3 regions of the Paenibacillus sp. FSL R7-0048 genome follow, and region 2 is predicted to be linked to each of the others. Evidence: a T-box and tRNA genes for the amino acid it is inferred to sense, from the RefSeq annotation. Region 2 holds a T-box; the other regions hold tRNA genes.

Region 1 (3,246 bases), 1.2 Mb from region 2:
CGATCGTTTTCGCCATCTATTTAAAGAACGTTTCGGGTCTTCACCCCTGCGGTATTTGCTGTTAAAACGCCTGGATTATGCAAAATCTCTATTACGTCATACTCAGATGCAAATCTCTGAAGTATCTGCTGCTGCAGGTTTTGTGAACGATGCCCAATTCTGCAATATGTTCAAACGAGAAATAGGTCTTACCCCGCGAGCATTCCGCATTAATAATCAATCAGGTTAATCACTAATCAGATTAAAAAAAGCCGTTGAAATAGAGAAACTCTCTATTCAACGGCTTACTGCTGTAAACCCAAGGACATAAAGAAAAAAGGTTTGTAAGATTGCTTATAAAAGCATTCTTACAAACCTTTTTAAGATACCGGCGAGAGGACTCGAACCTCCACGGTTTCCCACTCGATTTTGAGTCGAGCGCGTCTGCCATTCCGCCACGCCGGCACATATGAACTAAATGGAGGCGCCACCCAGATTTGAACTGGGGATAAAGCTTTTGCAGAGCTTTGCCTTACCACTTGGCTATGGCGCCATGAAAACTTGGAGCGGACGACGGGAATCGAACCCGCGACCCTCGCCTTGGCAAGGCGATGCTCTACCGCTGAGCCACGTCCGCATAAAATGGCTGGGGATATAGGATTCGAACCTATGAGTGACGGAGTCAAAGTCCGTTGCCTTACCGCTTGGCTAATCCCCAATAACATTTTAAAGTAAAATGGGGCGACTGATGGGTCTCGAACCCACGAATGCCGGAACCACAATCCGGTGCGTTAACCCCTTCGCCACAGTCGCCATATTAAGTTGATATTGTTGCCATTATTCATTTTAAAGTAAATGGGGCGGCCGATGGGTCTCGAACCCACGAATGCCGGAACCACAATCCGGTGCGTTAACCCCTTCGCCACGGCCGCCATATTAAACTTTAGAAAGAACTTGGCAGGGGCAGCAGGAATTGAACCCACACCAACGGTTTTGGAGACCGTTGTTCTACCTTTAAACTATGCCCCTAAAAACTGGTGGAGGATGATGGATTCGAACCACCGAACACTCACGTGAGCAGATTTACAGTCTGATGCGTTTGGCCACTTCGCTAATCCTCCAAGGATGGTGCCGGCGAGAGGACTTGAACCCCCAACCTACTGATTACAAGTCAGTTGCTCTACCAATTGAGCTACACCGGCATGGCACTCATTCTTTTGTGATGATAAATGGTGGCTCGGGACGGAATCGAACCGCCGACACGAGGATTTTCAGTCCTCTGCTCTACCGACTGAGCTACCGAGCCATGATGAAAATGGCGGAACCGACGGGATTCGAACCCGCGATCTCCTGCGTGACAGGCAGGCATGTTAGGCCAACTACACCACGGTTCCAAAAGATATAATTGCTTAAGTTAATTGGTTGCGGGGGCAGGATTTGAACCTGCGGCCTTCGGGTTATGAGCCCGACGAGCTACCGGGCTGCTCCACCCCGCGTCAGTAAGAAAGTGTTATGGTGGAGGCTGAGGGGATCGAACCCCCGACCCTCTGCTTGTAAGGCAGATGCTCTCCCAGCTGAGCTAAGCCTCCATAAACAACAATTGTTATTGTACCAAAGTCCACTAGGATAAATCAAGTGAAAATTTGGTGACCCGTATGGGATTCGAACCCATGTTACCTCCGTGAAAGGGAGGTGTCTTAACCCCTTGACCAACGGGCCATACTAATTATAAATTTGTGGCGGAGAGAGAGGGATTCGAACCCTCGAGACGCTTGTGGCGCCTACACGATTTCCAATCGTGCTCCTTCGGCCAAACTCGGACACCTCTCCATATGGCTCCCCGAACAGGACTCGAACCTGTGACAACTCGATTAACAGTCGAGTGCTCTACCAACTGAGCTATCAGGGAATATTCATACCAGGCTTGATGCCTGAAAACTGAATCCGAAACGAATCTGCATTCTACGTATAGGATAAGCCCTCGACCGATTAGTATTGGTCAGCTCCATGCATTGCTGCACTTCCACCTCCAACCTATCTACCTCGTCGTCTTCAAGGGGTCTTACTAATTGGGAAATCTCATCTTGAGGGGGGCTTCACGCTTAGATGCTTTCAGCGCTTATCCCGTCCGTACGTAGCTACCCAGCCATGCTCCTGGCGGAACAACTGGTGCACCAGCGGTACGTCCATCCCGGTCCTCTCGTACTAAGGACAGCTCCTCTCAAATTTCCTGCGCCCACGACAGATAGGGACCGAACTGTCTCACGACGTTCTGAACCCAGCTCGCGTACCGCTTTAATGGGCGAACAGCCCAACCCTTGGGACCTACTTCAGCCCCAGGATGCGATGAGCCGACATCGAGGTGCCAAACCTCCCCGTCGATGTGGACTCTTGGGGGAGATAAGCCTGTTATCCCCAGGGTAGCTTTTATCCGTTGAGCGATGGCCCTTCCATGCGGTACCACCGGATCACTAAGTCCGACTTTCGTCCCTGCTCGACTTGTAGGTCTCGCAGTCAAGCTCCCTTATGCCTTTGCACTCTGCGAATGATTTCCAACCATTCTGAGGGAACCTTGGAACGCCTCCGTTACTCTTTAGGAGGCGACCGCCCCAGTCAAACTGCCCGCCTGACACGGTCCCCGTACCCGGTAAGGGCACTAGGTTAGAACCTAGATACGATCAGGGTGGTATCCCAACGGCGCCTCCACCGAAGCTTGCGCTCCGATTTCTACGGCTCCCACCTATCCTGTACAGATCGTACCCAAATTCAATATCAAGCTGCAGTAAAGCTCCATGGGGTCTTTCCGTCTTGTCGCGGGTAACCTGCATCTTCACAGGTATTAAAATTTCACCGGATCTCTCGTTGAGACAGCGCCCAAGTCGTTACGCCATTCGTGCGGGTCAGAATTTACCTGACAAGGAATTTCGCTACCTTAGGACCGTTATAGTTACGGCCGCCGTTTACTGGGGCTTCGGTTCATAGCTTCGGGTTACCCCTAACCACTCCCCTTAACCTTCCAGCACCGGGCAGGCGTCAGCCCGTATACTTCGCCTTGCGGCTTCGCACAGACCTGTGTTTTTGCTAAACAGTCGCTTGGGCCTTTTCACTGCGGCCCCCTCGTGCTATTCACACTACCGGGGCACCCCTTCTCCCGAAGTTACGGGGTCATTTTGCCGAGTTCCTTAACGAGAGTTCTTCCGCGCGCCTTAGAATTCTCTTCTCGCCTACCTGTGTCGGTTTGCGGTACGGGCACCTTCTCCTGGCTAG
Region 2 (3,246 bases):
TTTTCATCTTTGGCAAGCACCCAAGGTTGTGTCTCATCGATATATTTGTTGGTGCGGCTAATGAATATTCCGATAGCTGTCAGCGCCACGGAGAACTCCATTTTTTCCATAGCTTCTTCTACTTTGGCATAAGTATTCTCAGCCGCAGCTTGAAGCTCACCATCAAATGCTGTTACATTTCCTTCATATGGCGGAATCTCGCCTGCAAAATACTTTTCAACCATAGCCCCTGTACGGTTCAACAGGTTACCAAGGTCGTTGGCAAGATCATAGTTAACCCGGTCTACAAAGCTTTCCGGTGTGAACGTGCCATCCGAACCAAACGGTACTTCGCGCAGCAGGTAGTAACGTAATGCATCCAAGCCATAACGATCAATCAGTGTCACAGGATCAACTACGTTACCTTTAGATTTCGACATTTTTCCATCTTTCATGAGCAACCAGCCATGGGCAAATACCTTTTTCGGAAGGGGTTCCCCAAGCGCCATCAGAATGATCGGCCAGTAAATCGTATGGAAACGAACGATTTCTTTACCAACGATGTGTACATCCGCAGGCCAGAACTTGTCATACAAGGTGCGATCCTCGGAACCATAACCCAGAGCAGTAATATAGTTAGTCAAAGCATCAATCCACACGTACACGACATGCTTCTCGTCGCCCTTAACTTTTACGCCCCAATCAAAGGTTGTACGGGAAACTGCAAGGTCTTCCAGTCCGGGTTTGATGAAATTGTTAATCATTTCGTTCTTACGGGATTCCGGCAAAATAAACTCTGGATTCTCCTCGTAAAATTGCAGCAAACGATCCGCATATTTACTCATCCGGAAGAAATAACTTGCTTCCTTCACCAGCTCAACCGGGTGGCCGCTATCTGGGCTTTTTGCACCAGTAATCACACCGTTGTCATCACGCACTATATCAACTAATTGCGTTTCTGTGTAAAAGGTTTCATCTGGGATACTATACCAGCCTTCATATTCACCTTTATAGATGTCTCCTTGCTGCAGCAACCGATCAAAAATATCCTGTACCACTTTTTTATGACGCTCTTCCGTAGTACGGATGAAGTCATCGTTCGAAATGTCCAGCTTACGCCATAGCTCCTTAATACCAACAACAATGTCGTCTACGAACTGCTGAGGGGTCTTTCCTGCTTCCTCTGCCTTCCGCTCGATCTTTTGTCCATGTTCGTCTGTACCGGTTAGATAACGCACTTCGTAGCCGCGCAGACGTTTGTAACGGGCCATTGCGTCTCCTGCCACGGTTGAATAAGCATGTCCGATATGTAGCTTGTCACTTGGATAATAAATTGGTGTCGTTAGGTAAAACGTTTTTTTCTCACTCATTCAGTAATCATCCTTTCTTATTAAAAAACAAAAAACTCCCGCCCCCATAATGGGGCGAGAGTATAACTCACGCGATACCACCCAAATTTCCTGTCTCTTCACAGAGCGCAGGCTTCGCCAGTTCCCTCGCGGGAACTGTCCATTAACGCTGGATCACGCTGTTATCTTACGTGAACCACAATTGCAGTTCCCGCTCGAACACAGTTCCTCCCGGACCATATTCAATCTAACGCTCCATACCGGATTTCAGCATATTCCGGCTCTCTGTAATGGACGTAACGATTTACTTATCCGTTCTTCGGAATTCATACTATTACTTGTGAATATACCCAATGGTAAGGCCCCATGTCAAGTCGCAGGGGCAGAATCCTTCTCAGCAGATTCATCTTGAAGAGGCGGCACAGGATCAAGTCCTCCAGGATGAAAGGGATGACATCTGGCAATCCGCTTAGCTGCAAGCCATGAGCCTTTCAATGGACCATGGACTTCAATGGCTTCCAGGGCATAGGCAGAGCAGGTTGGATAGAAGCGGCATGTTGCAGGTTTAATAGGGGAAATGTACCTGCGATACACCCGAATAGGCGCCTGAATCGTTCTGCGTAGGGTCACCATTTCTAAAGTCCCTTTTGTTTATCTGATGCTGCAACTAATTCTTCTTCCCGGTTCTCTTCACATTCTTTGCAATAACCGAACACCTCAAATTTATGCTTGACTACCCGGAATTGATCGGGTGTATCCGTTAAATTCATCGGGCAGAAATTAATCGGGTAGGTCTTTTGGCATTGAAGGCAGATCATATGATGGTGATGATCCTGATGATTGCAGCTTCCCTTGAACTTCACTCCGTCTTCAAAGACAATCTGTTCAAGCACACCAAGCTCTTCCATTACACGAAGATTGCGGTACACCGTATCAAAGCTAAGTCCGCTATACTTACGGCCCATATGCTCATATACATCCTTCGCTGACAAATATCCCTTATTCTCGCCGAATAACTGGGCAAGCGTTTTGCGTTGGTCGGTGATTCGCAGTCCTTGCCCCGACATGACTTCTAATATTTGTTCTGTCGACAGCATACGCTCATCTCCCATAAGATCAGTTCATTTATATTTCACTCTCTTAATAATGCCCCAAAATAAATGCCCCGTCAATGAAGCACCATGAAGCGCCCCTACGCAACCTCTGAATTATTATATTTAAACAAAAGCCCGGCTGCGTATTCCTTTACGGAATATTCAGCCGGGCCTTTATTGTAGATAATTCCCCAATAGAGCTTATAGGGATATTCCTATTTATTATTTCTTTGCTGGAAGTGGAGTGATGAGGAAATTGACCGGCAAGTTACTGCCTGAAGCTGCTGTGAACAAAATCTCCACAGAACCTCCATACTCACCACTACGATAAACCACACTGTTCATGTCAGCGTTCGAGAGACTTCCCACGCTTGGCATATGCACGATTTGGTTATTAACCATAACCGGCCCCATATAGTTACCGCCACGTGGATTAAACGTAATCAATGAGTTTGGTGCAACATTTTCGAATCTGATCTTGTATAATACCCCGAAATTACCGGCATTGGATGCTTCCGTACCTGCCATTGGGTCTACGCCAGCCAGGTTCTTATCACTGTAATTATCGCCTAGCAGAAGTTTTGCAGGAGTTTTTCCTACCTCATCGGTAACCGTGATAATACGAGTAGAATCTTCGTAAGTTCCCCGATTATGCACTCCGTCTCGATCCAGAACTGGAAGTGTTGGAAGTGTAGTCAGTGGATCTTTATTCGCATCAATCAACATGACATTATAATCGATTGGATAATCACTAAATAAGTCCGCTTGAAGTGAAACAATTTCACTTGGTTTCATAGCAATTTGGTTTAGATCGGTCAGAATTG
Region 3 (3,246 bases), 4.1 Mb from region 2:
TTAAAGCGGTACGCGAGCTGGGTTCAGAACGTCGTGAGACAGTTCGGTCCCTATCTGTCGTGGGCGCAGGAAATTTGAGAGGAGCTGTCCTTAGTACGAGAGGACCGGGATGGACGTACCGCTGGTGCACCAGTTGTTCCGCCAGGAGCATGGCTGGGTAGCTACGTACGGACGGGATAAGCGCTGAAAGCATCTAAGCGTGAAGCCCCCCTCAAGATGAGATTTCCCAATTAGTAAGACCCCTTGAAGACGACGAGGTAGATAGGTTGGAGGTGGAAGTGCAGCAATGCATGGAGCTGACCAATACTAATCGGTCGAGGGCTTATCCTAAAAATACCCCAAAAAGTGAAGAAAAGGCTGCGAAGCTAATTCCGAATACTTTCCGGGGGCCCCGAAGAGATGACGGGCGACGCAAATTCAATTCGGATTCAGTTTTCAGGCGATTAAGCCTGAGCATTTACGCTGTAAATGCCCGTTTGGTGGCGATAGCGGAGGGGTTCCACACGTACCCATCCCGAACACGACCGTTAAGCCCTCCAGCGCCGATGGTACTTGGACCGAAGGGTCCTGGGAGAGTAGGACGCCGCCAAGCGGACAACCACATTACCCGTGGTATTTTTTTTGCCCTTAATATTAATATGTCTTAGAAGGGCCTTTAGCTCAGCTGGTTAGAGCGCACCCCTGATAAGGGTGAGGTCGGTGGTTCGAGTCCACTAAGGCCCACCATATTCCCTGATAGCTCAGTTGGTAGAGCACTCGACTGTTAATCGAGTTGTCACAGGTTCGAGTCCTGTTCGGGGAGCCATTTATGGAGAGGTGTCCGAGTTTGGCCGAAGGAGCACGATTGGAAATCGTGTAGGCGCCACAAGCGTCTCGAGGGTTCGAATCCCTCTCTCTCCGCCATAAAATTATTAGCATGGCCCGTTGGTCAAGGGGTTAAGACACCTCCCTTTCACGGAGGTAACATGGGTTCGAATCCCATACGGGTCATATCATGGAGGCTTAGCTCAGCTGGGAGAGCATCTGCCTTACAAGCAGAGGGTCGGGGGTTCGATCCCCTCAGCCTCCACCATATTTTTTTCACTGACGCGGGGTGGAGCAGCCCGGTAGCTCGTCGGGCTCATAACCCGAAGGTCGCAGGTTCAAGTCCTGCCCCCGCAACCAATTTACTCTTATACATTATGTTTAGGGATAAGCTGGTATGGTGAAAATGAATAGTATATACTAATTAATGACGCGGGGTGGAGCAGCCCGGTAGCTCGTCGGGCTCATAACCCGAAGGCCGCAGGTTCAAATCCTGCCCCCGCAACCAATTTACACTTATGCATTATGTCTATGGAACCGTGGTGTAGTTGGCCTAACATGCCTGCCTGTCACGCAGGAGATCGCGGGTTCGAATCCCGTCGGTTCCGCCATTTAGTTAATTATTATTGGGGATTAGCCAAGCGGTAAGGCAACGGACTTTGACTCCGTCATGCATAGGTTCAAATCCTATATCCCCAGCCATTTATGAGAGCCATTAGCTCAGTTGGTAGAGCACCTGACTTTTAATCAGGGTGTCGAAGGTTCGAGTCCTTCATGGCTCACCATTTTCTTTAAAGTGTGCGCGTGTGGCGGAATTGGCAGACGCACCAGACTTAGGATCTGGCGTTTCACGACGTGGGGGTTCGAGTCCCTTCACGCGCACCATGTTTTTGCGGACGTGGCTCAGCGGTAGAGCATCGCCTTGCCAAGGCGAGGGTCGCGGGTTCGATTCCCGTCGTCCGCTCCATATAGATTTTGCGCCCTTAGCTCAGCTGGATAGAGCGTTTGACTACGAATCAAAAGGCCGGGAGTTCGAATCTCTCAGGGCGCGCCATTTTTATTACTAAGCAGTTATAGTATTGTTAACGGGATGTAGCTCAGCTTGGTAGAGCACCTGGTTTGGGACCAGGGGGTCGCATGTTCAAATCGTGTCATCCCGATTTTATACCTTTGCGGGTGTAGTTCAATGGTAGAACTTCAGCCTTCCAAGCTGATAGCGTGGGTTCGATTCCCATCACCCGCTTATAAAGAGAAACACCTGCCGGTATTAGGCGGGTGTTTTTTTGTATAGTTAAGCACGTATGGATACAATAGGAACTAGAGATTTTATTTGAGGAGGGGCCAATGTTTGAATTTGAAGCAAGGTTAGTCAGACCAGATACGAATGGGAGTTGGACATATCTTACGGTTCCTTTTGACGCTGAACAAATATATGAAACTAAATCAAGGATACAAGTTAAAGGAAGCCTGAATGACATTCCCTATAGAGGAACACTCATGCCGCATGGTAATGGGAAACATTTTATGGTCGTGAAAAAAGAACTGCGAGACTTAGCCCATGCTCAACCTGGAGATATAGTACGGGTGACAATGGAACAAGATCATCAATTGCGAGAGATAGAAGCTCCAGAAGATTTTCTGGACGCACTAAGCAGCAATGAGCAGGCAGAGGTGTATTATAACAGCTTGGCTTATTCCTATCGGAAGGAATATGTGAGCTGGATCGAAGGGGCGAAAAGACCGGAAACCAGAGCAGCAAGGATCCAGAAGTCAGTTAATAAGCTGGAAGAAGGTTTGAGGCTTAAATAATAGAACAGCGTCCTCCTCCTTAATATCTGGAAAGGGACGCTGCTGTAGCGGGTATATAAGGGATCGTCCTTATATAAGAACGCCTACTTCACCATTATTCACGAACTTAATGCTTTCGATCTTCACCTCTAGTTGACCTGAAGGAATCGCTAGCTGACAAGTACTGCCGAGCTCAGCCAGCAGCAGCTGCATGCCTATAGGTGACAACATAGAAATCTTGTTATTGTTAGGTTCTGCTTGGTTAGGAAATACGATGGTATAGATATCTGTAGTATTATCGTCCAAGTAACGAAGCTGCAGCTGACTTCCGATAAAGACCTGTGAATTTAAATCTTCACCATTGAACTCAGTTAGTAATTGTTCCAGCTCGGAGCAATAACGGGATAACAGCGTTTCAGCGTTGCTTCTATCCTTGCTCCGTACCGGAAAGTATTGATTTAGAAATGCGATTTTTTCCTCATCAAAATAGATAAGCTGCTGAAGCAGCTGTGTCCGTGAGCCTTCATAGATAAGACTATGGTTCATAGTAGATTTCACCCCCTCTAAGTAGCACATTCCTTGTAAACCTGTTATGGTGTGTTGCCATCTTAAAATCCCTCCTATACAAATAGAGGTCCCCCAATGGAGACCTTC

The links. The T-box of region 2 lies ahead of metG (methionine--tRNA ligase). A T-box ahead of a tRNA ligase gene usually reads a tRNA of that ligase, here a tRNA-Met.
Region 1: it has a tRNA-Met gene. The T-box ahead of metG (methionine--tRNA ligase) is inferred to sense a tRNA for this amino acid. The anticodon was not compared.
Region 3: it has a tRNA-Met gene. The T-box ahead of metG (methionine--tRNA ligase) is inferred to sense a tRNA for this amino acid. The anticodon was not compared.

Annotation. Positions count from the first base shown of each region.
Region 1 is NZ_JBBORF010000001.1:6,243,640-6,246,885, forward strand. Features, by position in the region: gene NSQ91_RS27545 (AraC family transcriptional regulator) at 1-229, shown strand, start outside; tRNA gene NSQ91_RS27550 (tRNA-Leu) at 366-444, opposite strand; tRNA gene NSQ91_RS27555 (tRNA-Cys) at 459-532, opposite strand; tRNA gene NSQ91_RS27560 (tRNA-Gly) at 542-616, opposite strand; tRNA gene NSQ91_RS27565 (tRNA-Gln) at 623-697, opposite strand; tRNA gene NSQ91_RS27570 (tRNA-His) at 717-792, opposite strand; tRNA gene NSQ91_RS27575 (tRNA-His) at 836-911, opposite strand; tRNA gene NSQ91_RS27580 (tRNA-Trp) at 935-1,008, opposite strand; tRNA gene NSQ91_RS27585 (tRNA-Tyr) at 1,015-1,100, opposite strand; tRNA gene NSQ91_RS27590 (tRNA-Thr) at 1,106-1,181, opposite strand; tRNA gene NSQ91_RS27595 (tRNA-Phe) at 1,210-1,285, opposite strand; tRNA gene NSQ91_RS27600 (tRNA-Asp) at 1,296-1,373, opposite strand; tRNA gene NSQ91_RS27605 (tRNA-Met) at 1,399-1,475, opposite strand; tRNA gene NSQ91_RS27610 (tRNA-Val) at 1,493-1,568, opposite strand; tRNA gene NSQ91_RS27615 (tRNA-Glu) at 1,624-1,698, opposite strand; tRNA gene NSQ91_RS27620 (tRNA-Ser) at 1,717-1,809, opposite strand; tRNA gene NSQ91_RS27625 (tRNA-Asn) at 1,813-1,888, opposite strand; rRNA gene NSQ91_RS27630 (23S ribosomal RNA) at 1,949-3,246, opposite strand, start outside.
Region 2 is NZ_JBBORF010000001.1:5,040,964-5,044,209, forward strand. Features, by position in the region: gene metG (methionine--tRNA ligase) at 1-1,349, opposite strand, end outside; T-box leader at 1,397-1,657, opposite strand; gene yidD (membrane protein insertion efficiency factor YidD) at 1,698-1,961, opposite strand; gene NSQ91_RS22580 (Fur family transcriptional regulator) at 1,964-2,425, opposite strand; gene NSQ91_RS22585 (stalk domain-containing protein) at 2,645-3,246, opposite strand, start outside.
Region 3 is NZ_JBBORF010000001.1:969,492-972,737, forward strand. Features, by position in the region: rRNA gene NSQ91_RS04125 (23S ribosomal RNA) at 1-330, shown strand, start outside; rRNA gene rrf (5S ribosomal RNA) at 476-592, shown strand; tRNA gene NSQ91_RS04135 (tRNA-Ile) at 650-726, shown strand; tRNA gene NSQ91_RS04140 (tRNA-Asn) at 730-805, shown strand; tRNA gene NSQ91_RS04145 (tRNA-Ser) at 811-903, shown strand; tRNA gene NSQ91_RS04150 (tRNA-Glu) at 919-990, shown strand; tRNA gene NSQ91_RS04155 (tRNA-Val) at 997-1,072, shown strand; tRNA gene NSQ91_RS04160 (tRNA-Met) at 1,088-1,164, shown strand; tRNA gene NSQ91_RS04165 (tRNA-Met) at 1,236-1,312, shown strand; tRNA gene NSQ91_RS04170 (tRNA-Asp) at 1,338-1,415, shown strand; tRNA gene NSQ91_RS04175 (tRNA-Gln) at 1,432-1,506, shown strand; tRNA gene NSQ91_RS04180 (tRNA-Lys) at 1,514-1,589, shown strand; tRNA gene NSQ91_RS04185 (tRNA-Leu) at 1,605-1,689, shown strand; tRNA gene NSQ91_RS04190 (tRNA-Gly) at 1,697-1,771, shown strand; tRNA gene NSQ91_RS04195 (tRNA-Arg) at 1,782-1,858, shown strand; tRNA gene NSQ91_RS04200 (tRNA-Pro) at 1,891-1,964, shown strand; tRNA gene NSQ91_RS04205 (tRNA-Gly) at 1,977-2,047, shown strand; gene NSQ91_RS04210 (YdeI/OmpD-associated family protein) at 2,149-2,613, shown strand; gene NSQ91_RS04215 (GreA/GreB family elongation factor) at 2,683-3,138, opposite strand.